DNA from 3 places in the Catenovulum sp. SX2 genome. Region 3 is predicted to be linked to each of the others. Evidence: predicted binding sites of a transcription regulator. Region 3 holds the regulator's gene; each other region holds the start of a gene.
What was found. Region 3 encodes FNR, which switches genes on or off when oxygen is low (the NO sensors DNR and NnrR bind a similar motif). Its sites were predicted from a motif close to TTGATCTAGATCAA; they were not measured.
Positions count from the first base shown of each region.

Region 1: a site for FNR is predicted at 9,486-9,499, ahead of nrdG (anaerobic ribonucleoside-triphosphate reductase activating protein). Genes of this name have one in related genera too.
Region 2: a site for FNR is predicted at 2,024-2,037, ahead of nrdD (anaerobic ribonucleoside-triphosphate reductase). Genes of this name have one in related genera too.

Region 1 is NZ_CP182494.1:352,331-363,520, reverse strand. Features, by position in the region: gene ACMZOO_RS18875 (amidoligase family protein) at 1-774, opposite strand, end outside; gene ACMZOO_RS18870 (AI-2E family transporter) at 774-1,829, opposite strand; gene ACMZOO_RS18865 (CsiV family protein) at 2,127-3,584, opposite strand; gene mfd (transcription-repair coupling factor) at 3,611-7,084, opposite strand; gene ACMZOO_RS18855 (aspartate aminotransferase family protein) at 7,530-8,750, shown strand; gene nrdG (anaerobic ribonucleoside-triphosphate reductase activating protein) at 8,955-9,425, opposite strand; gene pdxH (pyridoxamine 5'-phosphate oxidase) at 9,601-10,239, shown strand; gene ACMZOO_RS18840 (VIT1/CCC1 transporter family protein) at 10,325-11,014, shown strand; gene ACMZOO_RS18835 (alpha/beta fold hydrolase) at 11,026-11,190, shown strand, end outside.
Region 2 is NZ_CP182494.1:340,008-351,197, reverse strand. Features, by position in the region: gene ACMZOO_RS18830 (penicillin-insensitive murein endopeptidase) at 1-48, shown strand, start outside; gene nrdD (anaerobic ribonucleoside-triphosphate reductase) at 51-1,874, opposite strand; gene ACMZOO_RS18820 (DUF2845 domain-containing protein) at 2,228-2,584, shown strand; gene rsgA (ribosome small subunit-dependent GTPase A) at 2,636-3,679, opposite strand; gene astA (arginine N-succinyltransferase) at 3,986-5,026, shown strand; gene astD (succinylglutamate-semialdehyde dehydrogenase) at 5,061-6,545, shown strand; gene ACMZOO_RS18800 (cation transporter) at 6,558-7,241, opposite strand; gene pelA (pectate lyase) at 7,403-9,019, opposite strand; gene ACMZOO_RS18790 (hypothetical protein) at 9,171-10,667, shown strand; gene ACMZOO_RS18785 (substrate-binding domain-containing protein) at 10,727-11,190, shown strand, end outside.
Region 3 is NZ_CP182493.1:392,531-403,720, forward strand. Features, by position in the region: gene ACMZOO_RS01695 (cbb3-type cytochrome oxidase subunit 3) at 1-106, shown strand, start outside; gene ccoP (cytochrome-c oxidase, cbb3-type subunit III) at 117-1,076, shown strand; gene ACMZOO_RS01705 (FixH family protein) at 1,152-1,646, shown strand; gene ACMZOO_RS01710 (heavy metal translocating P-type ATPase) at 1,650-4,025, shown strand; gene ccoS (cbb3-type cytochrome oxidase assembly protein CcoS) at 4,022-4,177, shown strand; gene ACMZOO_RS01720 (sulfite exporter TauE/SafE family protein) at 4,189-4,842, shown strand; gene fnr (fumarate/nitrate reduction transcriptional regulator Fnr) at 4,883-5,620, shown strand; gene uspE (universal stress protein UspE) at 5,693-6,631, shown strand; gene ttcA (tRNA 2-thiocytidine(32) synthetase TtcA) at 6,691-7,629, shown strand; gene ACMZOO_RS01740 (hypothetical protein) at 7,825-8,175, shown strand; gene ACMZOO_RS01745 (sugar kinase) at 8,257-9,213, opposite strand; gene ACMZOO_RS01750 (mannitol dehydrogenase family protein) at 9,225-10,697, opposite strand; gene ACMZOO_RS01755 (pectinesterase family protein) at 10,765-11,190, opposite strand, start outside.

The sequences.
Region 1 (11,190 bases), on a different replicon from region 3:
ATTAATTTTTTCGTGTGGTAATTTCGCATCAATAGGCTGCGCATCAATGTGCTTAAATAGCGGCAGTAAGTCGAGTGCTCTATTGCGGCTAGGATTAAAGGTTAAATAATCCTCTACAAGTGTTTGATACGGCGTTTCGCTGCTGTATCGCAATACTGTGTCGATATAACTTTTGCTGTATTTTTCAATATACGGCATGACCCTGCGGCTTAAGTCCACCTGATGTTGTTTAATTAACCAATCTTGCGCAATACAAAAAGCTTGCAGATAAGCAATAATTGTTTTTGCTGAAAGGTCTGGCAGCTCAGGGTTGATATGTACGCCAAACGCATAAATGGCCGATTCATTGGTACCACTTGCGCCTAGTTTGCGTAGTACATTGACCATTTTGTTTAACTGATGTAATTGGCTAATCTGTATAGGTGGGCAAACAACTTCTGTTGGAACAACACTGGTCGATAATTCTGTGATCCATTGTTGAATTTTTTCGCCCGCCACATCTAATTCAGATTTGTTGTGATTGGTGTTAGATGCGCGTTGTTGCGCCTTAATTTGTGCATATTGCCAGTCGAGTTCAACGGTGAATTTACCAAGCTGTTCAACATTAATTTTGTAATCAGTATCCGTTACATATTCTGTTTTGCTGTGAAATACATTGGCAATAGCACTGGCGACTTCAGCTATAGTGACACTGGCAAACTCAAGTTCAAAACCAACTCGGCGCTCGTGTTGCTCCGTGGTTAATCTGTCTGGTTGAATATATGAGTTATTCATTATTTACGTCCCTCCATAATTTGATTAACTGATTGCCATTCAAGTGTTCTCGCGGTTACCGACAATATGGTTAACATGGGTACTGCCACAATCGCGCCAGCAATGCCCCATAACCAAGCCCAAAACAAAACTGCTGCAAATACAATAATTGGGTTTATACGCAAGCGAATACCATGAACATATGGGTCGATTAACATGCCAGTAATATTGGTTAATAACAAAAATGCCCCAACCGGCATGAGCGCAGGCAACACGGCCTGCATTTGGCTGACACTAATTGCAAACATAAGCGCACAAATTACAGCGACACCTATGTAGGGAATAAAACGCAATAAAGTAACCAGTACTAGCCAAACCCAAGGCATGGGTAAATCGAAATACCACACAATTAAACTAGTTAACAAACCACAGATTAAATTGATTATTAAAACCGTAGCGAGATAGCGGCCAACTTCTGTGCGTAACCTTCTAAATAATTTGATTGCACGGCGGCGAGTTTGCCGGTTGTTCGACAGTTTGGTTAAGTTGTGCAGTAATTCACCACCGTTATTGAGCATAAATAAGGTGAGTGTTAACACAATAATGAGTACACCAAAACTTGTTTGTAACCCAGTAAATATTTGGTCTACCCAGCCAGCTTGATTATCTATCACTATGCTGGTTTCGGCTGAGTTTTCGACTAAATCAGCCACCATTTCGTCTACTTTTTCAGAGGTTTCTTGCAGTTTATCTATAGTTGACTGAATTTGTTTGTCTGCTTCTATCGCTGCTTTTATTTTTTCAGGGGCGGTTTGCATCCATTTAGCCATTGCCGGTACGGCCACCCAAACACTTGAAAACATCGCAAGTGCTGAAAAAAGAGTCATGATCAAACTGCTTAAAAATTTCGGCAAACCGATATTGTGCAAGAATTTGACGGATGGCGATAACAATAGCGCCAGCAAACTAGCCAACACCAGTGGCAAAAATAAATCACGAGCAAGCGCTAGGCTGCTGACAAGCGTAAAAACTATCAGGCAGGGGACTAGGTATTGTATATATTGGGCATAACCCAAATCAGTTGGTGAATTCCGTTGGCAAATAACTTTCTCCTTCCTTTCTGGTTTATATTAACCTGAACTCGGGATAACAAGTTAGCTAAAGCTTTGTACCTATTTACAAATATTCTCTATCGGTATTCTAGGGAGAAATTTATGCTTAGAGCAAGGCGAATTTGCGTGTGTAATAGCTGGCTATTACGAGCAAATTCAACGCAGTTATAAGGATAAATAGCCCCTAGAAAGCAAGTTGTTATCTCGAGTTCAGGTTATTAATACTGGGGATGATTTGATTAGGATCAACCCCAATAAAAGCTAATCTGCCTGTGGTTGGTTTGGTGGGCTATAGCGCCTTACTTGTAAAACTATACCCATATGTGGGTGATCAAAATAATGAATTTCAGTCGAGCGAATACGTTTATTCTGTTTAAAATAATACGGGTATAAAAAAGTGTCGGCTAAATCTAACCCTGCTGGGTTATCTGTCGCTTTTATTGTGTCATCCGCCAATACTTTTTCTGGATGAGGGCCAACTTTTCTAATGTTAAACTCGGTTTCAATAAACAAATAGTGGCGCAGGTATATTTTAAATAAACCATCTAACTGCCAAGTTTGTTTGGGCGTACCAGCTATTTGTTGCTGTTGTTGCCATTCCAATGCTTGTTTGTCTTTGAGTGCATTTTCAATTGACCAAGTATTAGAGTCGACTTTATCTAAAACCTGTTGAATATTATTTAAAATGCTTTGGTGTTTAAGGGACTGCTCAGACGACAAGTTTAATACCGGGTCGTTTTCATTCACTTCAATCGGCTGGATGCCAGTTACTTGTTGTTCGCTTTCAAACTTCTCAGCAATAATGGGTTCGCCATAATAGCTGTATTCTTTTGAATAATTGTTGCCAGCGTATATGCGCCAAGGTATTTCTTGGTTTTCTGCTTTAACTGGCTGACGCCAAGCCATATGCATGAGTGTGCGAATGTCTTTACGCCATCTAAACTTAGTCGCTAGCTCGGTAAAGGCCAAATGTTCAGAGTTTAACAAGTAAGGCTCGGTTGAATATTCGTCTACATGCTGAGTAATGCGTGTTGGCATTTGTGACCAATACACACTGTTATCCGCTTCGTCTAATATTTCTCTGTCAGGGTTTAACACACTGGCTGTTGGCTGATAACAATGTATCGGATACAACCAGCTTGGTGCATCAACAGGAAATGTCAGTTGCTGAATATCAACAGGGCGCTCAATTGTTAAAGCAAAAGTAGGCACGCTAGGCTGCTGCTCTATTGCTAATTCTCCTTCCGCTGTGTCTGTTAAGTCACTACTAACGCTGCCAGTTGTGCTTTCTTCCGTTTGGTTTTGCGACGGCGTAAATGCTGTGTCGTCAGAAAAACTAGCGCCATTTTGCGAAATGCCCGCGTAATAACTAGCATTTTCGCTAGATGCGAACGACTCAGCCGGGCCTTGATAATCAGCTGTTGCAGGCAACTGCAAAGGGGATAAATAAGGTAGAGCATCCGCACATTCTGGTAAGAATTTGCGTAGTTGCTGTGGATCTGGCTGAAATACAGGACTAATTAAATCGCGCGCTTTATTCACCAATATAGGTTTTATCTGCGGTTGATATTCTTCATTAATATTTTCGTCCGACGGGTTGTGGGCGAATATTAATAATTCTATTTCGAACCAACGTTCATTATCGGCGGCTATGGCTGCCGAATTGCCGCAGAATAATCCAAGGCCTGCAATTAATAAGCTCAATTTGAGTGAATTCAATTTAGACAGCCTGTCCATCTTTATTGTTAGCCTTTAGATTGTTGCGCAAATTCGTTTAACATAGATTCTACCAGCTTGATGCGGTCACGGGTATCTTCAGTTTCAATATTGAATCTTAATTTGTCTGCACCTGACATTGAGTAAATCCTAGGTTGCGCTTGAATTAAACCAATAATAAAGGCTGGGCTTACTTTGGTATTCTGGCTAAATTCTAATAAACCACCTTTTGGCCCCACATCAATTTTCTTGATACCAGCTTTGGCTGCTAGTAGTTTTAATTGGTTCACTTTTATTAGGTTTTTCGCCGCATCTGGCAATAAACCAAAACGGTCGATTAACTCAATTTGGAAGTCGTCTAACTCTTCATTGTTTTGGCAACTTGCTAGACGTTTATACAAGGACAATCGCATATTGACGTCAGTAATATAGTCATCTGGCAACAGCGCAGGAATACGCAGCTCGATTTCAGTTTGGTTTTGTAATACTGAATCAAGCGATGGCTCTTTGCCTTCTTTTAATGCATTAACCGCTTGCTCTAACATTTCCATATACAATGAGAAACCAATAGAGGTAATTTGACCACTTTGGTCTTCGCCCAACAATTCACCGGCACCACGAATTTCTAAATCGTGTGTTGCAAGGGCAAAACCTGCACCTAAATCTTCTAATTGTTCAATTGCCTCTAAACGCTTAAGTGCATCTTTGGTCATGCGTTTAACATGTGGTGTCATTAAATAGGCATAAGCTTGATGGTGCGAACGGCCAACACGGCCACGTAATTGATGCAATTGAGCCAAACCAAAGTTGTCGGCGCGGTCAATAATTATGGTATTGGCGCTTGGAATGTCGATACCTGTTTCAATAATAGTGGTACAGACAAGCACATTGTATCTTTGGTGATAAAAATCAGACATTACGTGCTCAAGCTCACGTTCACGCATTTGCCCATGTGCCACAACTACATTTGCTTCGGGAATCAGCTCACGTACACTTTGTGCTGTTTTTTCTATCGTCTCTACTGAGTTGTGTAAAAAGTACACCTGACCACCACGCATAATTTCACGTGAAATCGCTTCTTTTATTAAGCTGTCATCTGACTGGCGCACAAAGGTTTTAACTGATAAACGTTTTTTCGGTGGTGTGGCGATAATAGATAAATCACGCATGCCACTCATGGCCATATTAAGCGTTCGCGGAATTGGCGTGGCGGTAAGGGTTAGAATATCCACATCGGCGCGGCGCGATTTAATCAATTCTTTTTGTTTAACACCAAACCTATGTTCTTCATCAACAATTAATAAACCTAAATCAGCAAACTGTACGTCTTTTGAAAGTAACTTGTGTGTACCAATAATAATGTCGACTTTACCGTCTTTTAATTTGGCCAAAGCTTCATTTTGTTGTTTAGTACTTTTAAAGCGTGATAATACTTCTACCTGTACAGGCCAGTCGGCAAATCTGTCTTTAAAGTTTTCATAATGTTGCTGCGCAAGTAGGGTAGTTGGTACTAATACAGCAACTTGTTTGCCTTCGTTTACCGAAACAAAAGCCGCACGCATTGCCACTTCAGTTTTACCAAAACCAACGTCACCACAGACTAGTCTATCCATAGCTATAGGTTGCTGCATGTCAGCTAGTACATTTTGAATGGCATCTAATTGATCTTGAGTTTCTTCAAACGGAAAACCTGCGGAGAATTGACGGTATTGGTCTGCATCTATTTTAAACGGATAACCAGGTTTAGCATTGCGGCGCGCATAGATATCTAAAAGCTCTGCGGCAACGTCGCGGACTTTTTCTAACGCTTTGCGTTTGGCTTTTTCCCATGCGTCACTGCTGAGTTTATTCAGCGGCGCGTTGTTAACATCACCACCTGTATAACGGGCGATTAGATGTAATGACGAAACTGGTACATATAGTTTTGAATCTGCATATTCAATGGTAACAAACTCAGTTGGTACACCCGCAGCATCAATTGTTTGTAACCCTAAATAGCGACCAACACCATGATCTAAATGCACAACTGGCTGGCCGACGGATAACTCTGCAAGGTTTTTTACAACAGAGTCTGTACTGCCTGTTTGCCCACGTACACTTGAGCGGCGACGTCTTTGGCTAACGACATTACCAAGTAATTCAGTTTCGGTAACAAAAGCAATTTTTTTGCCGTCGATTTCGGCTAAAAAGCTGTGTTCTAAATCGGCAACAACAATGCCAGATTCTGCAGTATTTTTTAAGAAGTTACTGACCGACTGATAGGTAGTTGGTTTTATTTTATTTTGTTTGAGTAGTTCTAACAAAGTTTCGCGACGACCTTGTGACTCCACCACATATAAAGTGCGTGCTGCATTTTGTGCTAAGTAGCGGTTGAGCTTGTCGTACGGTTTTGCCAATTTTGCATCTACTGCAATATCGTCAATTGCTTCAATTAAAAAGTTAAAACGACCCGATTTTTCATCTAAATTTTGGCTGGTGAATTCAATTCGAGCGAATTGTTTGAGGCCAGAAAATAATTGGTCAACCGATAAAAATAGTTGTTTCGGCTCTAATAACGGACGCGATTTATCGTAGCGGCGATTTTCATATCTTTTATTAACTTCGTCGATAAAATGCGTAGCGGCACCCTGTATTTTGTCGGTAAACAAAATTGTAGTTTGCTCTGGTAAATGCTCAAACAAGCTACTGGTTTGTTCAAAAAACAGTGGTAAATAATACTCTATGCCGGCCGGCATGATTTTTTTACTGACTTGATAATAAATCGATTCTTTATCTGTGCTTGGTTCAAATTGTGCGCGCCAGTTTTGGCGGAACTTTTCTATGCCTGCATCATCAGTTGGAAATTCGTGTGCGGGTAATAAATCAACCGTTTTAATGGTATCACCACTGCGCTGAGTTTCTGGATCGAATACTCGAATTGAGTCGACTTCATCATCAAAAAAGTCGATACGATAGGGTTGATTGCTCCCCATAGGGTAAAGGTCGAGCAATGAACCCCGAATACTAAATTCGCCATGTTCCATTACTTGGTCAACCAAACGATAACCTGATTGGACTAGTCGACCACGCATAGAGTCGATATCTAACTTATCTCCTTGGTTTAATATAAGGCTGTATTGACCAATAAAATCAACTGGCGCCATACGCATCATCAGCGTATTAATAGACACAATATAAACACCGCTGCGCTGCTGCAAATTATGCAAAGTGTGCAAACGCTGCGAAATAATATCTTGGTGTGGTGAAAAGGTGTCGTAGGCTAAAGTTTCCCAATCAGGGAAAAAATGCGCGTTTTGTTTGTGTTCTTTTAATAGCGAATCAATTTCTGCATGCATTTTTAACGCAGACGCAGTGTCAGGCGTAACCACCAACACAGGCGACTTTTGTTGTTGGCTCAATTGGCTAATAGCAAACGCAGCACTGCTGCCTTTTAAATTGCCCCATTGAATATGGTCTGAACTATTTTTCGGTAATGCAGGTTTGGTAATTTGGCAGAAATTCATTCACTTGAACTAATCGTTTTATGTTGCGGCAAGTTTAATCAAATATCAGGGAGAGGTGAAGGGGCAAAGGTGATTTGCTGGAGGAAAGTTTGTTGCCTGTATTGGTAGCCCCCTAATCCGAGCCATTAACGAGTGTAACAAGGCCAATGTAATTAACTAGTGGGTAATATACAACTTGTCAGCAATCAAAACAGGAATAATGGTGAATTAAAATTCATTTTATATGAATCATTATCTTCCTCTCGCCGTTTTTATCTCGTATATTATTTGCAACGCTTCGACATAAAGTTAAGTGAAGATCAACAGCCGTTTTATAGCTGTAGCTTGTTACGCTAAACCTTAAGTTGATAACAAACAAAATTTAATTCTAATTCAATGAATTTACGGTTGTGGCTAATATTATTGCCACTATACTTATAAGAAAATTATTCAATGGAGAATTTCAATGACAGATCAGCTTCAGGTCAATCGAGCTACTTTTGACGAAGTGATGTTACCAAACTATGCCCCACAAAATATGGTACCTGTACGTGGCGATGGTTCGCATGTGTGGGACCAAGATGGTCGCGAATATATTGATTTTGCAGGTGGTATAGCGGTGAACTGTTTGGGTCATTGTCATCCTGCGTTAGTGCAAGCTTTGCAAGAGCAAGGTCAAAGATTATGGCATGTTAGTAATGTTTGGACGAATGAACCAGCATTGCGTTTAGCCACTAAGTTAGTCGATGCCACTTTTGCCGATAAAGTCTTTTTCTGTAACTCAGGTGCGGAGGCAAACGAAGCTGCGTTAAAACTAGCGCGTCGTTATGCACTTGAAGTTTATGGTGAGCAAAAAGACCAAATTATCTCGTTTAAACAATCGTTCCACGGCCGTACTTTCTTTACCGTTACTGCGGGTGGTCAAGAGATTTATTCAAATGGTTTCGGCCCTAAACCGGGGGCAATTGACCATGCAGATTATAATGACTTAGCATCGCTTGAAGCGTTAATTTCTGACAAAACTTGTGCGGTTATTTTAGAGCCAATGCAAGGTGAAGGTGGCGTGATGCCTGCTACACCTGAGTTTATGCAAGGTGTACGCGCCTTATGTGACAAACACAATGCTTTAATGATTTTAGATGAAGTGCAAACTGGTTTTGGTCGTACTGGTTATTTATATATGTATCAGTCGTATGGGGTTGAACCAGATATTTTATCAACCGCTAAATCATTAGGTGGTGGTTTCCCAATTGGCGCAATTTTAACTAAAAACCATATTGCTGAGCATTTAAAATTTGGTACACATGGCACAACTTATGGTGGAAACCCCTTAGCTTGTGCGGTAGCAGAATCTGCGTTTGATATTATTAATTCGCCTGAAGTTTTAGCTGGTATTGCTAAACGTGAAGCTATGTTCCGTGAAAAGCTTGAGCAAATTAATGAAAAATACAAGGTTTTCTCAACCATTCGTGGCCAAGGTTTGTTGTTAGGTGCAGTAATGAATAAAGAGCACGAAGGTCGTGCAAAAGAGTTTATTGCAGCGTCTATCGAACAAGGTTTTATGTGTTTAGTTGCTGGCCCTAATGTCGTGCGTTTTGCGCCATCTTTAATTGTTGAAGAACAAGATATTGAAGAAGGTTTTAAACGTTTTGATAAAGCAGTTGCGCGAGTGATCGCTGGCGATTAATTTGGGTTTCGGGTTAAGTTTCAGCGCAAGTCTTTAGACATAACTTGTGTTGCTCCCACAGCTCGATAATCGGCAAGCAAGCGAGCGATAATTTAGAGCAAAACTTCAAACGTCTGGGATGACGTTTGCGAGCGTACAGGGATTGTATTTAAAGCGTTTTTGCGAAAATTATGCTCGGTTGATTGCGGATTTCCCCCCCACACCTCAATCATCCAACTGTCGCGTTGCCCTAATCAAAGGATTCAGCAACTCACCTGTATGTAAATTCCAAAGCTTTTGATTAGTCTGTTCACTTTCCAAACCACCTAAATTCGCAATCCATGGGCCATATTTCACATAGTCCAAATGTTCTAACACAGTTTTAGGTAAGTTATTTTTACCTGTGTACAAGCAAGTTTTTAACTGTAATTCGTGCGCAAGTTTCAGCAGTTTTATTAGGTATTTTTGTTCCCATTCGCCACCAAAAAACAATACACAGCTAATAAACTGTTTGTAGTCAATCAGCCATTGTTTAAATACTTCTAGTGTTAATGGCGTGCCTGCAGTTGGGTCGTGCGTGTCGGCACTATGGCAACCAGGGCAATTCAGTGGGCAGCCTGTTATAGTAAAACACAAAGCTATTTCCTTTGGCACTTCCTGAAAAACCATCTCTGGTGGGGTAACGTAGTTAAACATAACAATGCACTTATAAATAATTGGTGATGCTAAGATTAAGCGGCTGGGACTTTAAAAGTGTTGTGTTAAATCAATAAAAACCATGATCGCGAGCTTTACAATGTCTTATCTCAAGCACTGACTGTAAATAACCTGAACTCGGGATAACAACTAAGGCCATTAGTGGAGTTGTATTATGAAAATATTTGATTACCGCCGAGAATATTCCAGCGGTGAGCTAAATGAAGCGGATATGCTAACAGAGCCGCTCGCTCAATTTAAAAACTGGCTCAAATTTTCCGTTGAGCAAGGTTCGCAAGATGCCACAGCCATGGTGTTATCGACAGTCGATGTGAATGGCCAGCCAAATGCGCGCAACGTGTTATTAAAAAATATCGAGCCGGAAGGTTTAGTGTTTTTTACCAGCCTTGCCAGCCAAAAAGCGCAAGAGGTTAAATTAAACAACAAGGTGTGTTTGTTGTTTAATTGGTTGGTGTTAGACAGACAAGTAAAAATTCAGGGTATAGCAGAGCCTTTACCCGCAGAGGTTGCAAAAAATTATCATATGGGGCGACCACGTGACAGCCAAATCAGCACTTGGTTGGCAACGGCTGATGCAGGCAGGTTTACCACTAAACAAGCTTTGCTGCATCAATTTGAAGTGCTTAAACAAAAATTTAAAAATAAACAAATACCCATGCCAGATAGTTGGGGCGGTTACCTAGTTAAACCGCAGCATTTTGAGTTTTGGCAAGGAGGCAAAGGTAGATTGCACGACCGCATTATTTACTTTAAAAAAGATTTAGATAGCTGGCAGCGTGAGCGCATTTTGTAGTCGAGGGTAATCTTTATCTGCTATAACTGATATATAGAGCTAGTTTTGATTTTTGAGAAAAAATGGATGATGCATGACGAATTACATTCCACACGAAGAAGAACATAGGTCGCATAGGTCGGGCTGGTTGCGCGCGGCGGTTATGGGCGCAAATGACGGTATTGTTTCAACCGCAAGTTTGATCATTGGTGTTGCTGCTGCAGGCTCTAGTATTGAAAATATTATGCTCGCAGGTGTTGCTGGCTTAGTTGCTGGTGCTTTGTCAATGGCGGCGGGTGAATACGTTTCTGTAAGTTCTCAATCAGATATTGAACGTGCTGACTTAGCAATTGAAAAACAATCATTAGAAGAAAATTACGAGCTTGAAGTGTTAGAGCTTGCAAAAATTTATCAAGATCGCGGCGTTGAGTTTGAACTAGCAAAAAAAGTTGCTCGGCAATTAATGGAACACGACGCACTTGGTGCTCATGCGCGTGATGATATTGGTATATCAGAAGTATCCAGTGCCCAGCCATTTGCCGCAGCAGCTTATTCGGCTATTACTTTTTCGGTTGGGGCTTTTTTACCACTGTTAATGGCATGGTTGGTGCCTTTGTCTTGGTTAATAACCAGCGTTTCTGCAAGCTCAGTATTATTTTTAGCAGTGCTTGGTATGCTCGCTGCTTATGTTGGTGGTGCACCTATTAAAATAGGCGCGTTTCGTGTCGCTTTTTGGGGCGCAATTGCCATGGCCTGTACAGCAGCCGTTGGGCAATTATTTGAAGTGGTGGTTTAACCAGGGACGTTATGCGAGTTATTTTTTTGCCTGGTATGGATGGCTCAGGCTTGATGTATGAGCCCTTGCTAAATTTGATTGAAGGTAAGTGTTCGTATCAAGTTATAGCGCTTGAACAAAGTGGTAACCAAAACTACGCTGCCCAAGCGCAACTTATTGCGGATGCACTAGGTAAT
Region 2 (11,190 bases), on a different replicon from region 3:
CATGACGAACATTATCATGTCGACTTTGCGGTTAAATGTGAATCTTGAGTTCAGCTTGCTTTTGCCCTTGCTTGTTTATGGTAATGTCTAAGCGCATGCTCTTGTTGTCTTGGGCTACTAAAACTCGATACGCGTTTTAAATAACCAATAACACGTGTTGCCCAGTCTACATTGTTGGAATGGCATTTAGGGCAATTATGATGGGTGCGTTTGTCTATGTGGTTGCAGGTATTACAAATGGTAATTTTGATATTGGTGGTCCAATAATTACAGCCTGCGTGGGCGGCCATTTGGTAAATTCGGTAGTATTGTGCTTGGTCTGGATACTCTTCAAGATTAAGGTGTAGGGCACTGCCTCCATCTAAAAATTGGTTAAGCTTTTTGCCGTGTAAAATAAACTTATCGGCAATATTTATGCTGTTATCTTCAACTGCATAAAAATACGAGTTGTAACAATCTCGATTAACTGACAGACCTGCTTTTTTATCCCATTTTGAATTTTTAACCCCTAAGTTCTCTGCCGGTACAAACTCGGTATTAAATTTATAACCCCAATGCGTTGATGCTTGGCGATTGGATTGGTAAATAATTTTTAGCTGCTTTTGCACAAACTCAATATAGTCAGCATTATTGCTGGCGGTTAAACCTAACGACTCAGCCGCTTCCACCATGCCGTTAATGCCTATGGTTAAAAACTGTTTATCTAGTTGGATAAAGCCTGCATCGTAAACAGGCAATAGGCCATGAGTTAAATATTGTTCAATAAGTTTTCGATAGGCTACTTGGTATTTATGTACACGTTCAACCACGCTGTGTAAATCTAACTTTCTTTGAATAAGTTGATTGATATTAATGGTGACTACATTAATTGAGCCAGTTGCGACGCCACCGGCGCCAAGTGAGTATGAAAAGGTATTGTCATTAATTTCATTACGTAATCGGCAACAAGAAGCAAGTGAATCTGGGTTATCCGACATATAGACAAAAAAGCTGTTTCCTTTGGCGTTTTGTTCTGCGCAAAACGCGGCAAATTCTGTATCGGCAATTTCGCCATTATTAGTTAACAGCGCGGCGGTTACTACTGGGTAGGTCAATATGGCTTTGCTGCGCTCGCTATTAAACCAGTCCATAAAAAATGCTTGTAGTACTTGAATGCTTGGCCAGTTTGGAGAGTGATCTTGTGTTTGATAACTTTTGTTTTCATCATGCGGAAATACAAAATTTTCAAACATGGCTTGGCCAAAATTTTCAGAAAACAAACTAATGTTCCAAAACACTGACTGATAACCACGCGCAGCGGCCGGTTGATTTAAACTGTAGACGACATGTTGCAAGTGTTCTTGAATGACATGCGGATGGCTGGTTAGGTAGTTGTCGCCATAATCACGACGTGCAAAATAATCAAAATAAGTTAAAAACTCAACGGTTGCGACTGCCCCTGCAAATTGTGCACTTACCGCAAATACTAGGTTGATAAAAGTGCCACAAAAGGAGGCTAAATGTTGTGGTGCCTTTGATTCGCCTCCTAATTCAGTTAAACCATTTAGCAGCAAAGGGTACAAATTTAAACTGACACAATAAGGTTTAAGTGAACTTTCATCGTGCGCGTAAATTAAGTGTTCATTTAAATCTCGTAGGTATTGCTCTGCTGTGGTTTGGTCAAAATGCTGTTTAATACTGTGGCACAACAGCTCACGGTTAACAGCAATATTAATGTCTTTATGCAGCTCATTTTCGAGCGTAGCAATATTTTTAACTGACACATTTGCGTTCGCATCGTATTTTGAGCCATCGGCTGCATTATCTGCAGCTAAATAGTTTTCAATAAAACTGACTTTTTCTTGCACTAGCTGGGTAGGTATATGGCGCATTATTTTTCTCGTTATCTATATGTTGTGAAATTAGCCTTTAATGTATCCATATATAGTGTTGCTGCAATTTGAAATAAGCGGCCAGTTGACCCTAATCAAACAAAACTTTATTAATGAATTCTCACATAAAAATTAGGGATTTATTGGCATGTTTGAGCTAAATCAATATAAATAGCTTTTAGCCCAGCCTTTCAGGAGCCTCACAGACAGCCCACTTCTGTGTTGTATCATTTTGAAAGGTGCCTACATTCCTGCAATGATACGCCTTGAATTGAACTGTCTGTGATGGCTCTGATACTCGCAATTTATATTGATTTAGCTCTAGTTAACAACTAGATCATTTCGACTAAACAGTTATGATTACTCAAGTAACAAATCATGCTAACTTTGAAGCTAGGTTAAACTATATTCAGGGAGATAATATGGCTTTTAGAAAACTTGCATTGCTAACAATTATTTTGTTTGCAGCACTTCACACTCAAGCGAAAACAATCAGAGCACACGGGTGCGGGCAAGATTTTGTTCGCATTGGTGATTCTAAATGGGACGTAATAGCTAAATGCGGCGAGCCTTTGCATACCGAGGTCATTTCGGGAGACAGCCAGAATAAAAAGGAGTTACTGGTTTATAACGCTAAGCTATATCCAGCCCATAAGAAGTTAATTTTTTCGTTTGAATCTGGACAACTAGAAGAAATCAAATTAACCAACTAAGGTGTCCTAAGCTGTTAAAAAAACGGGGCTTCAACAGCCCCGCTATAAAATTTAAAAACCTTTTTTCTGCTGGCGGGCGCCAGTTTGCACCTGTCGATACATTTTACTCAAGGCTTTATCTTTAGCGCGTTTTTGCTGCAAACTATCTGCATTGTGCGCTTGTTCGCGTAATAACTTGCGATAGTTTTCCAATCGCCGTGTATCTAAATCACCTTGGTTTATTGCTTTAACAACAGCGCAGCCAGGTTCATTCTCATGCTGGCAATTGCTAAATCGACACTGCTGGGCAAATTCTTCAATATCAGCAAAAGTTTGTTTTACTCCGGTTTCACACGCTGGTAACTGCAATTCACGCATACCTGGAGTGTCGAGCAATATAGCTCCCGATGGCATAAAATGAATTGAACGAGCTGTTGTTGTGTGTCGACCTTTTGCATCGTCTTCACGAATACCTGCAGTTGCCTGAGTTGATTCACCCAATAAGGTGTTAATCAAGCTAGACTTACCAACCCCTGATGAGCCAACAACAGAAACTGTATTGCCTAAGCGGCAGTATGTTTGCAGTGCTGAACAACTAGAAGAATCTAAACCATTAACTGCCTCTACGGCTAAATAAGGCTCTAGAGCTTGAACTTGAGCAATTAATGGCGCTGCATCGTCACATAAATCCACTTTAGTTAAGATGATAACTGGGGTGATTTGTGCTTGATGCGCGAGTGCCAAGTAACGTTCTATTCGGCTCAAATTAAAATCTTGATTCAGTGAACTAACAATAAACAAGCTATCAATATTGGCAGCAATAAATTGTTCATTAACCTTAGTTCCCGCAGCTTTACGGCTGATAAGCGATTTGCGTTCTAATAATCGGCTGAAACTATACTCAGCCGTTAGTAGCAACCAATCGCCGACTGTCATTATTGGTAAGCTCGCTGTAATCGGTAATTTAATTTGTTGCTGTTCAAGCTGAACAAGATATTCACTTCTATGATGAGCAACAATTCGCCCACACTGTAACTGTTCAAATTCGTCTAAAGAAAGTTGTTGTTGATAAAACGATTGCCAACCTAGTTGTTGCAAAGAAATATTTGTATTCATTATTTTTCTCTAACCAAAACAGCACATTGCTGTTATGCAAGAAAGCAGGAGTAATGAATATCATGACTCCCGGTAGATAATTTCACCGGGTAAAGAGCTTGGAAAGGGTAGAACTAACGAGGTAATTTTTTAGTTCTGAGCTTTTACCGGGTGGGTGTGAATTACAATCATCAATTTCTCCTTACTCAATATCTGCTAAATGTCGTAAACAATGCCAGTTTATACCTTTATTGCTTAGTGATAAACATTATGACTTTAATAATCTGAACTATTATATAAAGAGTAGCTGGTTTTGCTGGAGGCGATATGCAGGTAATTCGGCCAATTCGCATGGAAGACTTAGACTCATTGGTGATAGTAGCACAAACATCTGGGCATGGTTTTACCTCACTGCCCAATAATAAAGCCGTGTTAACGCAACGCATTGAAAATAGTATAACTGCTATGGCATTGCCTGCTGATCACCATTTTGGTCAACAAAATCAAAGTTATTTGTTTGTATTGGAAGATTTATCGACCAAACAGATACTCGGCACCAGCGGTATCACATCAGCTGTCGGGTTAGACGATTCTTTTTACCATTACCGCATCAGTAAAGTTGTGCATAGTTCGCCGACTTTGGGCATTTATAACCCACAAGAAGTTTTAACCTTGTGTAACGACTACACAGGCGCAACTGAGGTTGGCAGTTTGTATTTAACCGAGCAAGCTCGCGGCTCTGGTCTTGGCATTATTTTATCCAAGTTTAGATTTTTATTTATTGCTGAAAATAGGCATAGGTTTAATGACAGAATATTTGCCGAAATGCGTGGGGTAACTGACGATAAAGGCCATTCGCCGTTTTGGCATTGGTTAGAAAAACACTTTTTCCAGCTCGACTTTCCCACTGCCGACTATCTCACTGGCATAGGCAAAAAAAGTTTTATTGCCGAATTAATGCCGCGCTTCCCAATTTATATATGCTTGTTAGACAAACAAGCGCGCAAAGTAATTGGCCAAGTTCACCCTAATACAGAGCCAGCGCTTGCTATGTTGAAACGCGAAGGTTTTCGCTACACAGGTTATGTCGATATTTTTGATGCTGGGCCTACTGTTGAGGCTGAGCTTAAACAAATACGCAGTGTAAAAGCCAGTCAAAAATTATCGGTGGCAATTTGTACCCGCAATGATGATGAATCTGTGCCGCTTAAATCGGCTTTGGTCTGCAATACTAAAGTCAGTGAATTTCGCGCGGCAAAACTTGATTGTTGGGTGGATGAAATTGCCAATCGGTTAATGTTAACCGCTAAACAAGCCAAAGCTTTGAATGTAGAGCAAGATGAGTCGGTGAGAATTTTACTAATGTAAAAATATCAAGATAGAGGTGGATCGCGGAGGTGGTATGCAAAACAAAGTGCATTGTATTAACCATCAATGGATTGTCGGTGATGGTAGAGCGTTTGAGAAAATAGACCCAACTAAAGGTCAACAAGTTTGGTATGGCAGTGCCGCCAGTGCTGAGCAAGTAAATCAAGCAGTTATGGCTGCCAAGCAGCAACTTGTGCCTTGGATGCAAACGCCGTTTAAACAGCGCCTAAATATTTGTCGCCAATTCGCCAAATTAGTCGCTGAGTATAAAACTATCTTAGCGCATACAATTTCATCTGAAACTGGTAAACCTATTTGGGAAGCGGAAACAGAAGTTGCCGCTGTTATTGGCAAAATTGAAATTTCCCGCAAAGCTTATCATCAACGTACAGGTGGAAAACGTCAGCAGCTTGGAGCAAATCAAGCTAGTTTAACCCACAAAGCTCGCGGTGTTTGTGCCGTATTAGGGCCGTTTAATTTTCCAGCGCATTTACCTAATGGGCATATAGTGCCAGCACTTTTGGCGGGCAACACAGTGGTATTTAAACCAAGCGAACAAGCGCCAAAAACCGCTGATTTAATGCTGCGATTGTGGATTAAAGCAGGTTTGCCCGCAGGTGTGGTTAATTTAGTACAAGGAGATAAAACTACCAGTCAAAGTTTAGTGCAGCACCCGGACGTTGTTGGGGTATTTTTTACTGGCAGTTCACAAACAGGTATTGCCATTCAGCGTGCTTGTTTAGACTATCCGTACAAGGTTTTAGCTTTAGAAATGGGCGGCAATAATCCGTTAGTGGTAGATTCTGATGTAGATATTAATGCTGCGGTTTATCACATCATACAATCTGCATATATCACAGCTGGGCAAAGATGTACCTGTGCACGGCGCTTAATATTACCTGCAAATACAGCAGAAAGTTTTTATTTTAGCCAGCAACTCATTGAAGCATTAATTATTAAACTCAAACAGCTAAAAGTGACTCATTATGATGCTGAGCCTGCAGGTTTTTATGGTTCTGTGGTGTCGCTGGCGGCGGCTAACCAACTGTTAATGTCGCAGCAAAAATTAATCAGCGCGGGAGCGAATGCTTTGTTGAGCATGCAGCATTTAGAGCGCGATACAGGTTTATTATCGCCAGGCTTGTTGGATGTTAGCCAAGTTTCGCCTGAAAATATGCCTGATGAAGAAGACTTTGGCCCACTGTTAAAGGTGCAATATTACCAAGATTTTGATCATGCAATAGAGCTAGCAAACAACACGCGCTATGGATTATCCGCTGGTTTATTGAGTAACGACAAAGCTAAATTTAAGCAATTTTTACAATTAAGCCGAGCAGGTATAGTGAATTGGAATTTACCAACAACCGGGGCGAGTGGCAGTGCGCCTTTTGGTGGTGTTGGTTTAAGTGGCAACGCTAGACCCAGTGCATTTTATGCGGCGGATTATTGTGCTTATCCGGTAGCGAGTATGCAGGCAAAACAACTTATTTTGCCTGCGAATTTGCCACAGGGTTATTAGTAGTAACAGATATTAGTCTTTACTATCACAACAACTAGTTGTCGCTTGAGTTTCACCACAGCTAGTTGATGGTGCACAGCAAGATGTAGTTTTCACCGGTTCACCGCGTAGCTGGCTATTGGCTTCTTTAATTATTTGTAATGCCGAGCGAATCACAATTAAAGCAATTACAGCGGCAATTAGCCAATCAGGCCAAGCTGCATTAACAACTGGTACCAATAGCGCCGCAACTATTACACCGCAGTTGGCGAGCATATCATTGCGCGAACAAATCCAACTGGCACGCAGGTTGACGTCGCCTTGTCTAAACTGATACAAAATTAAAAAACAACAGACGTTTACCACTAAGGCTAATACAGCAACCCAAGTCATAATAAATTCGTCAGGTGTTGCTTGGGTGTAAATTTTCCAGCCAATGTGTACCAATACAAACACGCCCAAACTAAGTTGTAGATAGCCATTAACTAAAGCGGAGCGCGCTTTTTGCACTATGGTTTTACCAACTGCGTATAAGCTCAAACTATAAACGACTGCGTCTGCTAGCATGTCGAGTGAATCGGCCATTAACGAGGTTGAATTAGCGATCCAACCAGCAATAAACTCCACAAAAAACATCACTGCATTGAGTATTAATACAATCCAAAGTAGTTGTCGTTCTTTGTTGTTTTTTGCTTCGGTTGCACAGCAGCCCGACATAGTGAACTCCTCAAAAATCAATTGTTAAAATGAGTATACGCTTGCAAACAAAGATGTAAAAGGTGGAAAAAGTAGGGGAATAGCTTGGTGAAAATACGTGGCTAATACAAGTTTAGCCACGCAATAAGTTGGATGTTCAATTACTTATGACTAGTTAACAGTTAGTAGTAACCAACACTATTGGCATAATTAATTAACTTAGTACCGTAGTTGCCACCCCATTGATAACCGTAACGACGCTCAGGTTCAACTTGCATAATGTCGTACACCTTGCCTGCGCCTGGCGGGTTATCGCTTGCAGAGCGGCCACTGAAAAAGCCGGTATTGGCGTCAACATCATAAAAGCGATACCACATAGTGCTGCCAGCTTGGGTTTGAATTGGATTATAGTTGTCGTCGCTGCTGCTCTTTGGTCGACTTATATAAGTAGTATCAGCAACTTGTACTTGCGGATCTTTATACCAAGCAAGTGCAGACTTTACAGCCATTTCTACCGCATCACTTTGTGGACGTGTCATTAAAAACGCTGCGACCAACACAGATTCTTTACCGCTTTTTGACGCAAGTTCATACGAACGCGCCGGTTTAGGTAAATAATCGTCAACACCGTGCTGTGCACACCACACAGTTAATTTACCATCTTGGATGATTTGCGCTTTTAAAATGAAATTTACACCCTGTTTAATGGATAAATCAATTTGCTCAATTTGGCTAGAAGTGAGTAGGTCGTTATTTAATGGTGCTTCTTGGCGCTGGGCTTTATCTAATAAAATTAATACACGCGCCATAGCATCATCGTTAAAGGTCACGTGATCAGAATAAGAGCTGCCGCCACGTGCAGGATAAACTTGTGGCCAACCACCAGTTGATGTTTGCATGGTTAATAAAAAGTCGACTGCTGCACGCGCACCATCACGATATTTTATGTCGCCAGTTCTTTGATAAACGTCGGCTAAAAACAAAATTTCAGAAACGGTTGCATCATTGTCAATTGTGCCCAGCTCAATGCCATTGCCAACCCAGCCCGAGCGCGCATCAGAACCATTCCACGGCGTTTGATATTTACTTACACCGTATTTGTAAAAACCGCCATGGGGCATTTGCCAAGTTAAAATATTATCGGCAATTTGTTTATCATCAGAAATTTTTTCTTGCTCACTACCTTGGTCTGCTAACCAATCCTGATAATTATCTAGCTCGCCATAAACAGGGTTACCTTGTTGGTTTAATAACGGTCCAGAGTGAACATCACACGCATTTGCAACGATATCACCACCTTTTATGGTGAGTGAGTCAATGTTAGGTAAACCTGCATCTGTTTCAGCAGTTAATACGATTGAATATAAACCTTTGTCCAAGGTCAGCTGCTGGCTTTCTTGCTGCCAGTTATCCCAATCAGTTGTGCTAATAAACTGATATGTTGCGCTTTGCTCTGCACCGGTGGCTAAATTTGTTACTGTTAATTTACCCGAACGACTGCTACCGGTGGCAAACCTAGCCATAAAAATATAATCGTCAGCTTGTTTAAGCTCAACCTGCCAACTAATTTGTGCACCCACTTGGTTAACTGTATCGATAAAACCAATGCCATTAAAACCTAAATGTTTATCGTCCACTTGGCCATCGTATTGGCACAAGCCAGTGGTCATTTCTTCTATGGTTAATTCAGCATGAATATTGTCACTGGTACTGCTTGGAGCATCAATGTCTACACTGACAGATTTACAGCCAGCTAAGCATATCGCAGCGATTAAACCGCTCAAGAGAGTTTTGTGCACTATATTTCTCCGATCAATTGGAATTGTTTTGATTCGTTTGTGGCTACCAATATAAATGACATGTTAAATTTGTAAAATGTTTTTTATGCTTGTGTGAGATGGCCGCTTAGGCATATTATGCAAGAATATCAATATCTAGGATCACCAAGGAATGGCAAAATTCATTCAATTTCTGCTAGTTAGTTTAATTTTTACTGCCACCGGTAGCCAAGCAAGCGTATTAAAAGGCTCAGTCTATTTTGCAGAAAAAAACTACACAAACGCTTATGAAGAATACAGCCGAAGCGCTCAACTTGGCAACGCGCATGCTTATTATCAATTAGCTGTGATGGCTTATAATGGCTTAGGGCAAGCAGCAAACGAAGGACAAGCTGCGGTATGGTTTTATTTAGCTGCAGAGCAGAATTTTCAAGATGCAGACAAAATGTACCAAGATATTTTGGCTATGTTCGATCCTAAGCAACAAAAAATCATTCAACAACAAGCGGCTCACTACCAAAAAATATTTGGCCAAAAGAGCATTAAACAAAAATACTATCCGACTATCACGCCCGAACGTTTAACGACACAAATAGTTGTTTCACAGAGTTTAACCGCTGACGATGAAAATGCCTTTGCTGATGAGTTCGATGAAGTACTAGCAGACATCGAGTTTGATATGGAAGACAGCGATGGGGTGGGTTTTAACTGGAACAAAATGAATCAACAACGACTTAACGCCGCAGCCAAAAGCGACAAATTGATGAATGCGCCGTATTTAGCTTTGGTTGATTATTACTTAGCTGCAGACGGAAGCCTACGTGATTTAATGCCCTTTAATCAACTTGGTCGAATAGACAGAGCAATGGCAGCGCTTAAAACAACACAGTTAGAACCAGCAACTTATGCCGAATCGCCGGTTAATTTTGTCCAACGCGCATCTTTAGGTGTAGCTAGATACGACAGTTTTAAAATGATGGATAAATTTCCGCGTTTATATACCAAAATTAAGCGCCAAGCAGCTAAGTTGCGTAAAGATAAAAGTGCCGATGGACAATTTGAACTCGCCATGATGCTGGCCAATTTTTCTTGGGCAAAAAAACATCCAACCGAAGAAATAGACATACTAACAGAGCTTGCAAAGCAACATATGGTTGCTGCGCAATATGAACTGGGGTTGGCTTTATACCGGCAACAAATTAATGTCGAACAGGGGATAAACTGGTTATTTACCGCCGCACAATACGGCCATGAAAAAGCCGCTTTTCATGTCGCACAAATAAATCAATTTAGCCCTTGGGTAGCGCATGACACACACAAAGCCTACTTGTGGTATCAGCAAAGTGAATCTTTAATACCTGCCCAGTTGAAGTTAACGGAAATAAATTTAACGTCAAAAGACAAAAACTTACATAACTTTAAATTAGCAAAAACACGTTTAAATAAGCTTAAAAAACTTGCGAATAAAGATCCTGACTATGAGTTTTTAAACGCACTTTATTTTAAAAACAAACCATCAAGAAACTTACCTTTGGCACTGAAACACATGCGAACTGCAATTAGATTGGCTGATAGCTACAACTGGGATTCAAGTGCTTGGCAAGATATGTTGGCCGATTGGACACAAGGTCGAGTGACCATTAGCAAAGAAGGCGAAGTCAGCCAATAAACTTTACTTTTGGCCTATTTGAACTATAAATTTAATATTCATTTGAGCCGAGCGAGTAAATGAAAAAACCTTTTTTAAGCTACTTTATTGGCCTATTCTGCTTGTTAATTAGCTGTAATCTAAGTGCGCTGAACGTTGTTTACGTATTACCGGATTACGAAGAACACCAATTTTGGTATTGGGTGGCTGATGTTGTTAAAGCCGTCGGCAAACAACAGCAAATTGAAGTTGAAATTTATCACGTTTCCAATAATAGATTCACGCTGGCAGAAAAAATGACAGAGGTCGCCGCACGTGAACGTAAACCCGACTATGTAGTATTTCGACCGTTTCAAGGCTCAAGCCAACTGGTTTTTGAAACTTTAGAGCGGGCAAAAATTCCTTTTATAACACTAGAACGCGTCTTTGAAGGTAAAGAGGCTGAATTATTAAAACGTCCACAACAAACGTTTAAATTTTGGTTAGATGAAATTGAATACGACCAAAAAAAAGCGGGCGCTAAATTAACCGAAAAATTGCATCA
Region 3 (11,190 bases):
GCAGAGTAAAAAACGTTTTGATAATGCGGCGAATTCAATTCTTGATGACTCAGATGTAGACAAGAAGAATAGCGGCAACAAAGAACAACAAGTTCACAGAGATTAGAGGATACATCATGAGTACCTTTTGGAGTTTGTGGGTAGCAATTCTATCTATCCTATGTTTGGTTCTGGTATTTACTTGTTTATACCTGAACATGAAAAACTACGCAGGCGTCGAAGAAGGCAAATCAATGGGCCATGAATTCGACGGCATTGAAGAACTAAACAACCCGTTACCGGGTTGGTGGACCAAAATGTTTTGGTTAACAGCTGTATGGGCTGTGTATTATTTATTAGCTTACCCAGGTTTAGGTAACTACCAAGGCTTTTTAGGTTGGAAGAGCTCAAACCAAGGCATTACTAGTCTAGAAGAATCACGTCAAGCGGTAGAGCAAGCAAAAGCTGACGGTATGCGTGTTCAATACGACCAAGAATTGGTTAAAGCTGATGAGACTTTTGGTCCTATTTTTGAAAAATTTGCAGCCCAAGACGTCCACGCTTTAGCTAAAAATGAAGAAGCGTTAGAAATCGGTAAACGTCTATATTTGCAAAACTGTTCGCAATGTCATGCTTCTGATGCACGTGGTGGTACTGGCTTCCCTAACCTAACCGACACAGATTGGTTATACGGTGGTAGTCCAGAAAAAATCAAAGAAACCATTTTGCATGGCCGTAAAGCAGCTATGCCTGGTTGGATTGACTCTCTTGGTGAAGACGGCGTAAAACAAGTTACAGCTTATGTAATTAGTTTAAGTGGTCGCGAAGTAGATGCTGGTTTAGCCAAAGCTGGCCAAGCTAAATTTGCGGTTTGTGCTGCTTGTCATGGTGCAGACGGTAAAGGTAGTGTTGCGCATAACTTACCATTTGGTGCACCGAACTTGACTGATGATATCTGGCTGTACGGTGGTTCAGAACGCGCTATTTCTGAAACTTTGATCCACGGCCGCGCGGGTGTAATGCCAGCTTGGAAGGATATTTTAGGTGAAGACAAAGTTCACTTAATTTCTGCTTACGTTTATAGTTTGTCAAACTAAACAAATAAGTAGAGGAAAAGCCTCGCTTTAGCGGGGCTTTTTTTTGCCTGCGGGCACATAAACTGAGAAATATATATGACTGATGTAGATAGCAGACCTTGGTATAAAGAACCATGGCCTTGGGTTTTAATTGCGATAATTCTTATTCCAGTATTGGTCGCTGCTGTACGTTTATCGATTTACCGTGAATATAAAGTTGAAATGGTAGTAGATGACTACTACAAAAAAGGTAAAGCGATAAATCAAGAATTCGACCGTGAAAAACTTGCTAGTGAATATGGCATTGCGATATTCGTTGAAGTCACTGACGACAGTATCTTGTTAGATTTAAACGCAAACCGCAAAGCACCTGAACCAGCAAATTTAATTGTTTCCTTTTATCATGCAACTCAATCAGTTAAAGATCAAAGTGTTATGGCAACACGCCGTGCCGACGGTAAATTTTCAGCGCTTTTGGATAAATCGACTGTAGGTAAATGGCAATTAACCATAGAGCCACATGACAAAAAATGGAAAGTGCAAAAAACCATAACACTACCCTACACTGGTAAAATTTTAATTACGCCATAATTTATGAGCAGTTGTTATCATTGCAACGAGCAAGTGCCAGCTGATTGCAGTCTAAGCATTCAAGTAAATGGCGAAAATAAAGCAGTCTGTTGTACAGGTTGCCAAGCTGTTGCCAATGTTATTTTGCAAGGTGGCTTTGACGGTTATTATAAATACCGTCAAAGCTCAGCTGAAAAACCTTTTGAACAAGCAATAGTCCAAGATAACAACCCGTATCAAGCTTTCGACGCACCTAGTGTGCAACATGAATTTGTCAGAATTGATCCGTCCAGCCAACAACATGCAGCGGATATTTCCATTCAAGGAATGCATTGTGCAGCTTGTGCTTGGTTAATTGAAAAATATCTAACCAAACTAGCCGGGGTGAATTCCATTCGGGTTAACCTGACCAATGCTAGAGCAGAATTGCTGTGGGACAATTCACAAATACAACTCAGCGCAATTTTTAGTGCGATAAAATCAATCGGCTATACGCCCTCACCTTTTAAAATCAGTCAAATAGAAACCGAATATAAAAACATCAGCAAAAGCTATCAAAAACAACTAGCAGTCGCTGGTTTATTCACCATGCAAGTTATGATGTTAGCGTTTGCGCTTTATTTTGATGTGATAGAAGAATCTTTTGCTTACTTCTTCCGCTGGGTCAGTTTACTGCTGTCAGCTCCTGTCGTTTTGTATAGCGGGTTACCTTTAGTTAATTCCGCCTATCGAGCGCTAAGCAAAGGTTCGGTAAATATGGATGTGCCAGTCGTTTTTGCAATCTACAGCACTTTCATCGCCAGCGCATATGCAACCTACAGCAATACAGGTGAAGTTTATTTTGAGTCAGCCACCATGTTTGTGTTTTTACTGCTGACTAGCCGATATTTAGAACACTTAGTTAAAACCAAAGCGGCGATCACCTCGGCTAATTTACTTAAACTCTTGCCTATAGTTGCTTTTAAAATAGACAACAACCAAGTCATCACAGTCCATGCTAATGAACTTAAAATTGGCGATATCATTCAAGTTAAACCGGGTGAACAGGTTCCAGCCGACGGTAAACTTATTTCTAAACATTGCACGGTTGAAGAAGCACAACTAACAGGTGAGAGTTTACCTATAGAAAAAATTCAAGGTGATATGATTTTTGCCGGTAGTTTAGTTCACAACCAAATTATTCAAATTGAAGTTGAAACAGTTTATTTAAATACGCGCCTTGCGCAAATTGCCAAACACCAAGAGCGTATTAATCAATCTAAAAGTCCATTAGCCAATGTTGCAGATAAAATGGCAAAACAAGCAACTATCTCAGTTATACTCTTGTCTATCGCAACTTATATTGGTTGGCAGTTGCTTGGAGAAAATGGCTTATGGTATGCAGTTGCAGTGTTAGTCGCCACCTGTCCATGTGCCCTGTCGCTCGCTTTGCCAACAGCCATATCTGCAGCCAGTAACGCACTAAAAATCCAAGGTGTTTTAATCAGAGAAAGTCATGCACTAGAACAAGCTGATAAGTTACAGCTTGTTGCATTTGACAAGACTGGCACACTCACCACTGGTAAATTTTCCCGTGCACAGCTTCACTGCAGTAACGAGATAAACCAAGAAGAATTATTAAAAATTGTAGCCGCAGCAGAAAAAGAATCCAGTCACCCACTCGCAACCGGATTTAGCGACATTGATAGCTCAAGCATCAAATTAGACTCAATTGAAACAATTGCCCATCAAGGTTTGCACGTTTCGATTGACGGGGTTGAATATACAATTGGCAGTAAAAGTTTATTTACTAGAGCCAATCAGCTACCACCTGAAGCGAATTGGCAAAACGCACAAATATACGTCTTTAAACAAGATCGCTGTATTGCTGCAATTGAGTTAGAAGATCAACTAAAAACCACTAGTCGCGAATGTATTGAGTTATTGTCGATGCCAAAAGTAATATTGTCTGGTGACCATAGCCAGTTGGTCGATAAAATTGCTGAAAAACTCGGCATTCGCTTTTATAAAGGCTTAACGCCTGAGGCTAAACGTCAAAAACTACAACAGCTACAAAAGGAATACGGCAGCGTTGCTATGCTGGGTGATGGTGTCAATGACTCTATCGTATTGGCAACCGCAGATATCTCGCTCGCAATGGATGAAGGTGCTGAACTTTCAAAATATAAAGCGGATGTAATTTTACTTAATTCAGAACCGGTCGGTATTGCCAAGCTGGTCGCTATGTCACAGCGGCTTAACCGCATTTTAAAACAAAATTTTGTTTGGGCTATTGGTTACAATGCTTTAGCATTACCTCTAGCGGTATTTGGCATATTAACACCTTGGATGGCAGTAATAGGTATGTCAGCAAGTTCGCTAATTGTTGTAAGCAACTCAATGAGATTACTGAAAAAATGAATGTAATTTACGTTTTAATTCCGTTGGCGATTGTGATTATTGTTGTCGCTCTTGTGCTGTTTTTCTGGGCTGTAAAAAAAAATCAGTTTGAAGATTTAGATCGCCAAGGCCATGACATTTTATTTGATGATGATAAACCACAAGATAAATAAGTTTTAATCCAATGCCTGAGTTTATCACAGCATTTGTCCTGGGTTTAGTGGGCGCTGGCCATTGTATCGCTATGTGCGGAGGTTTAGCTATTGCTTCCGGTATTAGCAGTCGGTTTAGTCATGCCCTGTTATATAGCTTAGGGCGGGTAACCAGTTATGCCATTATTGGTTTTGTGGTCGGTACTGCTGGCTTTTGGTTAACCGCGAGTTTTAAACCTTTTTTACTTTTACTAAAAATATTCTCAGCATTGCTATTAATTTTTCTCGCTTTTTACATAGCAAAATGGAATTTTGCTATTACCAAAATTGAAAAAATTTCAACTAAATTATGGTCGAAACTTGCGCCAACAGCTCACAGTTTAATTAAAGAGCAAAGTTATTTAGCTCGTTTTGCGGCGGGTGCTGTATGGGGTTGGTTACCTTGTGGTTTAGTTTACAGCGTGCTTACTTGGGCAGCAGCGTCAGCCAGCCCATTTAAATCGGCTGCGCTAATGTTTTGTTTTGGTTTAGGCACTTGGCCAGCGCTCTTGTTGTCCGCGTCAATTAGCCAACAAATGCATCATTTTCTAAACCAAAAGCCAGTTAGAAATACACTTGCCATCAGCTTAATATTATTTGCAATTTACATGCTAGCAACTGCTGTATTGCAGTTGAATATAAGTTAACATTAAAGGTTATTAACAACCTAATTCAGTCGAGCGACAAATGGATATGACAGCAAAATTTACTTCAAGTATTCAATGCCAAAAATGCAGCATTAGTCAATTGTGTTTACCTTTTGCCTTGAATGATAGCGAACTTAATCAGCTGGATAATATTATACAGCGTAAAAAGCCGTATCAAAAAAAGCAAAAGTTGATAGAAGCCGGCCAGTCATTTAAGTCGCTATACGCTGTGCGCTCTGGCTCTTTTAAGTCATATACAGTATCAGGGAATGGTGAAGAACAAATTATCGCATTTCACCTACCCGGCGACATTATAGGTTTTGACGCGATTCAAGCACAAAACCATCCGAGTTTTGCCGAAGCGCTTGAAACCGCTATGATTTGTGAAATTCCCTATGACACAATGGATAAGCTCAGCGCGACAATGCCAAAGCTGCGCCAACAAATCATGCGCTTAATGAGTAATGAGATATCGACAGATCAAGATATGTTATTTCTCCTCAATAAAAAAACTGCTGACGCTCGTTTAGCCAGTTTTATCATTCAATTGTCAAATCGTTTTAAACAACGAGGCTTATCGTCAAAAGAGTTTAGTTTAACTATGACACGTGGCGAAATAGGTAATTATTTAGGCTTAACAGTTGAGACCATCAGTCGTTTATTAAGTCGCTTCCATCAGGAACGCATTATCAAAGTAGAACGCAAACTGATTTCAATCGAATCTTTTGATGGATTGAAGAAAGTTGCGGAATATAGCCCAAACTCAGAATGTAAATAAGCTACAAAATTTTCAGCAAAGCGCCATGGGTTGAACTAAACTCAAATAAATTACAATCTATGGAGCTTAGCGATGAGAGAAGTAAGCAAAATTCTCGTTGTTATTGAGCCTAACGACGAAAAACTCAAAGCCCTCAAACGCGCGGTCGCATTAGCGCATAAAACTGGTGCAACCATAACAGCCTACCTTGCCGTTTACGATTTTTCTTACGAAATGACCACTATGCTGTCGGCCGAAGAGCGCGAGCTGATGCGCCGTTGTATGGTAGAAGAGCGCACCCAATGGTTAGAAGATGTGTTAGAGCCATTTGCGAGCCAAGTGTCGCAAATACGTCCATTAGTTGAATGGCATAATCGGCCGTTCGAGGCTGTCATAAAACAAGTTATTCAATACAAGTATGATCTAGTTGTTAAAGCCACACATGAACACAGTGTGCTACAAGCTGTCATATTTACCCCGACAGATTGGCATTTGTTGCGTAAATGCCCCTGCTCGGTTTTATTGGTAAAAGAACATGATTGGCCGGACAACGGTACAATTCTCGCGGCAATTAATAGCGTCAGCCAAGAACAACAACATATTGATTTAAACAATAATATCATTGGCACTTCTCAGTATATGCGAAGCCTACTGCAAGCCAATTTAAAGTTGCTTAATTGTTATCCCGCTGGCGCTGTTAGTTTGGCGGTGGAAATTCCAGAGTTTGATCCAACCGCTTATCGCGAAGCAATACGTCAACACCACCTCAGCTCAACTTTAAAGTATGCAAAAGCTTTTGATATCGTCGAAGAAAATTGCATATTGGCAGAAGGGTTACCCGAAGATTCGATCACTCAATACGCCAAGGAGCTCGACGCTGAATTAATCGTTCTAGGTACAATTGGTCGTAGTGGCTTAACCGCCGCTTTGCTCGGCAATACAGCAGAACATTTATTAGATGGTGTCAATTGTGATGTACTGGCATTAAAACCTTACGGTTTTCAAAGCCCAGTAACACTAAACAAAAACTAAAGATTAACACCTTAACGAATTTTGCTATAATCCGCGCCTCTAATTTAGTGAGGCGCAGCATGCAAACTTTAACCGCAAAAAACCAGTATAACTTCAACAAACTACAAAAAAGAATTCGTAGATGTGTTGGTAAAGCCATTGAAGATTTTAATATGATTGAAGATGGTGACAAAGTTATGGTGTGTCTATCGGGCGGTAAAGATAGCTACACTATGTTAGATATTTTGATGTTTTTACGTCAAAGAGCGCCGATTAACTTCGACATTATTGCAGTTAACTTAGATCAAAAACAACCAGGTTTCCCAGAAGATGTTTTACCTAAATACTTAGACTCAATAGATGTTGAATATAAGATTATTGAAGAAGACACCTACAGCATAGTTAAAGAAAAAGTGCCAGAAGGCAAAACCACATGCTCACTCTGCTCAAGACTACGCCGCGGCATTTTATACCGCACAGCCAAAGACTTGGGTGTGACTAAAATCGCCTTAGGCCATCACAGAGACGATATTTTAGAAACCCTATTCCTTAACATGTTTTATGGCGGAAAACTTAAGGGCATGCCACCTAAGCTTATCAGTGACAATCAAGAGCATATAGTTATTCGTCCTCTGGCTTATTGTCGTGAAAAAGACATTAGCAAATATGCTGCGATCAAAGAATTTCCAATCATTCCGTGTAACTTATGTGGTTCACAAGAAAATTTACAAAGAAAAGTCATCAAAGAAATGCTTCAAGGTTGGGATAAAAAACATCCGGGCCGCCTAGAAACTATGTTTAACGCAGTGCAAAACGTCAGCCGCTCACACTTGGCTGATCCAAGTTTATATGACTTTAAAGGTCTACGCTCAAACAGCCAACTTGAAATTGAAGAAGGTGACATAGCCTTTGACAAACCAAGTATCGAAGCACCACAAATTGATACTGAACTATATGCGGATGACGAGCAGATAGCAGACGAAGATAAAATCGCAATTCAATTTATCAATGCTGGTTAACTAAGACAAACCTAATCACAGCTAGGTAGTTTCTCGCACATACCTACCTAGCGGATACCTAAGCCGCTATAACATAACAGCTAAAACGCAACAAACTGTAAAATAAATTTAACAAACCGTAAAACTATGATATATAAGAAATATGTCGCAGTTCTGGTATTGCTAAACCATTTGTTATCGCGAGGTAAGTTTGTTATGCCGTTGCAGTGTCCTAGTTGCCAACAACAAATCAATGAAACAAAAACCTACGACTTAGATAGAAATAACATTCGCCATCGAATTTTATGTCCCCACTGTCAAATGGGTTTAAAGGTGATTCTATTGGGACAAACCAATAAACTTTTAACGAGCAGAAGCTTAAGCTTCAGTATAGTCGCTAGCATTATGTGCCAAGCACTCAGCGTAATAATTGAAAGTAGCTGGCTTGCTATCTGTGCCCATGCAATTCTTATTGCACTACCTTTACTCTTGTTGGCGATAGATACAATTAATAAACGCAATACGCGCATTGAACTGCAACTTGAAAGAGTTACTCATAAAATTTAGTTTTTGGAGAGGAATAACAAAGGGGCAAAGCCCCTGTGTGGTGTAGGTGTAGTTGCAGCTCAACCTTGAGCGTCTTGGCTATCAAGAGTTAACTGGCTGAGTGTTTAAATAAAAATTGCGTAATGCTTGGTTTGGAATAATTGCGCCTTTGTGCTGAATCACTTCGGCTGCGACCTGAGCGGCAAAGTCTATCGCTTCAATCACTGAATCTCCACGAATTCTAGCCATAATATAGGCACCATTAAACGAGTCGCCCGCGGATGTTGTGTCAACAACTGTATCCACTGGTGTAATCGCGTATTCGGTTAATTCATCACCACATTTAGCCACAACACTTTGACTACCGTTTTTAATAATCACTTCTCGGCAAGGGAAACCTTCGAACAAAGCCAGTACATCTTTACTTGTGTAACAGGCAAAAACTTCGCGTAAATCGTCCATACCTGGCAAAACAATATCGGCGCACTTAAATGCCCGAGTGAAAGCATCTTTTGCTTCTAGTTTGTTTTGCCATAGTACAGGACGATAATTGGGGTCAAAAACGACAGTCACACCACTTTCTTTAAGTTTATGTAACAACTCAAAAAAGTTTTCGCGACTTTGTTCAGTAATAACCGCCAAGCTAATGCCTGAAAAGAAAAATATGTCTGATTGAAGCAAGTTATTGAGACTATGTTGCATAGCTAAAGGCTGCATTATTTGCCTTGCAGCAGAGTTACTACGCCAATAGCTAAAACTACGCTCACCAAATTCATCAGTTGAGATCATATATAGTCCACAACTGTAACCTGATAAACGGTACAAATGCTCTATTCCGAGCAATTCGTCCCAACAAAAATCTATAATCTTTTGGCTAGCTTGATCTTGACCGACTGCGGATACGTAATCAACTTGGCAATTCACGTCGGCTAAACCAGCCAAACGTTTTAAATAAACCGCCATGTTTAAAGTATCACCAGCAACACCCAATTTATAACGCCCAGATAACTCAGGCGCCATTTCAATCATAGCTTCACCAAAACATAAAACTCGCTTCATAGCTATTCCTTTTACATTGGTAATGCAGCTCGAATATCAGTTCTGTGCTGCAAAATTACTTTATAAGCTTCCGTGACTTTATTGATGATTTCTTCGTTGCTACGAACAGCTTCAGGCAATAAACCTTCAGCTGTCATAAATGCATTTACGTCTTGGGTTATATCACCAGTAAATGCAGAAATAATTTGTTGTAACTGCGCAGCTTTTGGATCATTAATGGTTTGTTCAGTTTCAACTTTATTTACCAAGAACAATAACCAAGCGGCAACCACGTAGTACAACTTATTATTGTTGTTACGACCTGCTTTAAGGTTATCTAATATTGGCTGTAAGGTACGAACAGGAATTTTAATTGTGCCGTCACACGCAATTTGTTCTAACAAGTGACAAATTTTTGGATTTTCAAAACGACGTACAATCTGTGCAGCATATTCGTGTAAATCAAGGCCAGCAGGTGCTTCTATCGTTGGAATAACCTCTTGTGCCGCTATTGACTGTAGAAATCCTTTTAAACGACTATCAGACACAGCTTCATACACACTCTTATATCCTAATAATGGACCCATATAAGCAAGAATTGAGTGCAAACCATTTAAAATACGTAATTTAGTATTCTCAAACGCCTCAACATCATTGGTAAAGATAACCCCGACTTTGTCCCAAGCTGGACGTTCGGCAGGTAAAATATCCTCAATAACCCATTGATGGAAAGCTTCACGATTAACCGGAGCCAAATCTTCTAAGCCCAAATCATCTTTCACCATTTGCACTGTTTTGTCTTCAGTGTGTGGCGTAATACAGTCAACCATAGTATTTGGGAACTGAACATTCTCTTCTATCCATGATGCAACTTCAGCATTTGATGCTTTTGCAAATTGCACAACAGCGGTTTTAAGTTTTTCACCATTACCAGGTAAGTTGTCACATGCAACTACGTGAAAAGGTTTAGTGCCAGCAGCATGACGCTGTGCTAAACCATAAGCCAACATACCCACCACAGTAGATGGCGCAGTTGGATTGGCTAAATCAGCTTTAATCCCAGCTAATTCAGTGTCTAGATCCCCCGCTGAATTAAGGCAATAACCTTTTTCAGTAACAGTCAACGACACTAATTTGGTATCTGCAGAAGTCAAACGCGCTAATACTTGCTCAAGTTGATTTTTAGCAACTAAAACTTCTTTAACAGCACTTACAACTTGGTAATCAGTATCTTTGTCATTCATAACAACTGTAAATAAGTTGTCTTGACCAGATAATTGCTGTTGTAAAGTTTCATTACGCATAGATACGGCACAAATAGCCCAATCACCACCACACTCATTCATCGCGCGTTCGGTAAATAATGCTTGATGTGAACGATGAAACGCGCCTAAACCTAAGTGCACAATACCAATTTTGGTCGCACTACGAGAATAGCGAGCTACTTGAACATTAGCAGGTAATGAGTCAAGTTTAGCGGCAAGGTTCTGTTCATTTAATCTCATAAACACATCTCTCTATAAAAATTGCATGTTCTTGCAACAAATACCACCGGTGGCATTTGTTAGTAAATTAATTTAACCAACCGTTTAATACAGCTGATTTAGTATAAAATTGTTCGAATTCAAAATCACTCAACTGACGTCGAATTTCAGGTGTGATATCTCTGTCGTATTCAGCCCCAGCACCTGTGTTTTGATATTCAAAGAATCGCGCAGCTTCTGGGGTAAATTGTGTTTTTTTACCACCATCTTTGGCTGTCCCGCCCATAGAACTCCATCCTTCAGTCGCTATATGTGCATCCATATAAGTGCGGATAAACACAGCATTGGCGACAGCAAAGGGATCTGCATAACGGCCATCGCTGAAGGTTGTGGTTGGATGCCAAGGTCGGCCTAAAGGCACTGAGCCATCAGCCACGCCTTCTTCTCGGGTGAGCTTACAGTTATAAAAAACAAAACCATAAGGGGTTTGAATCCTAGTACTTGGCGCTGTGAT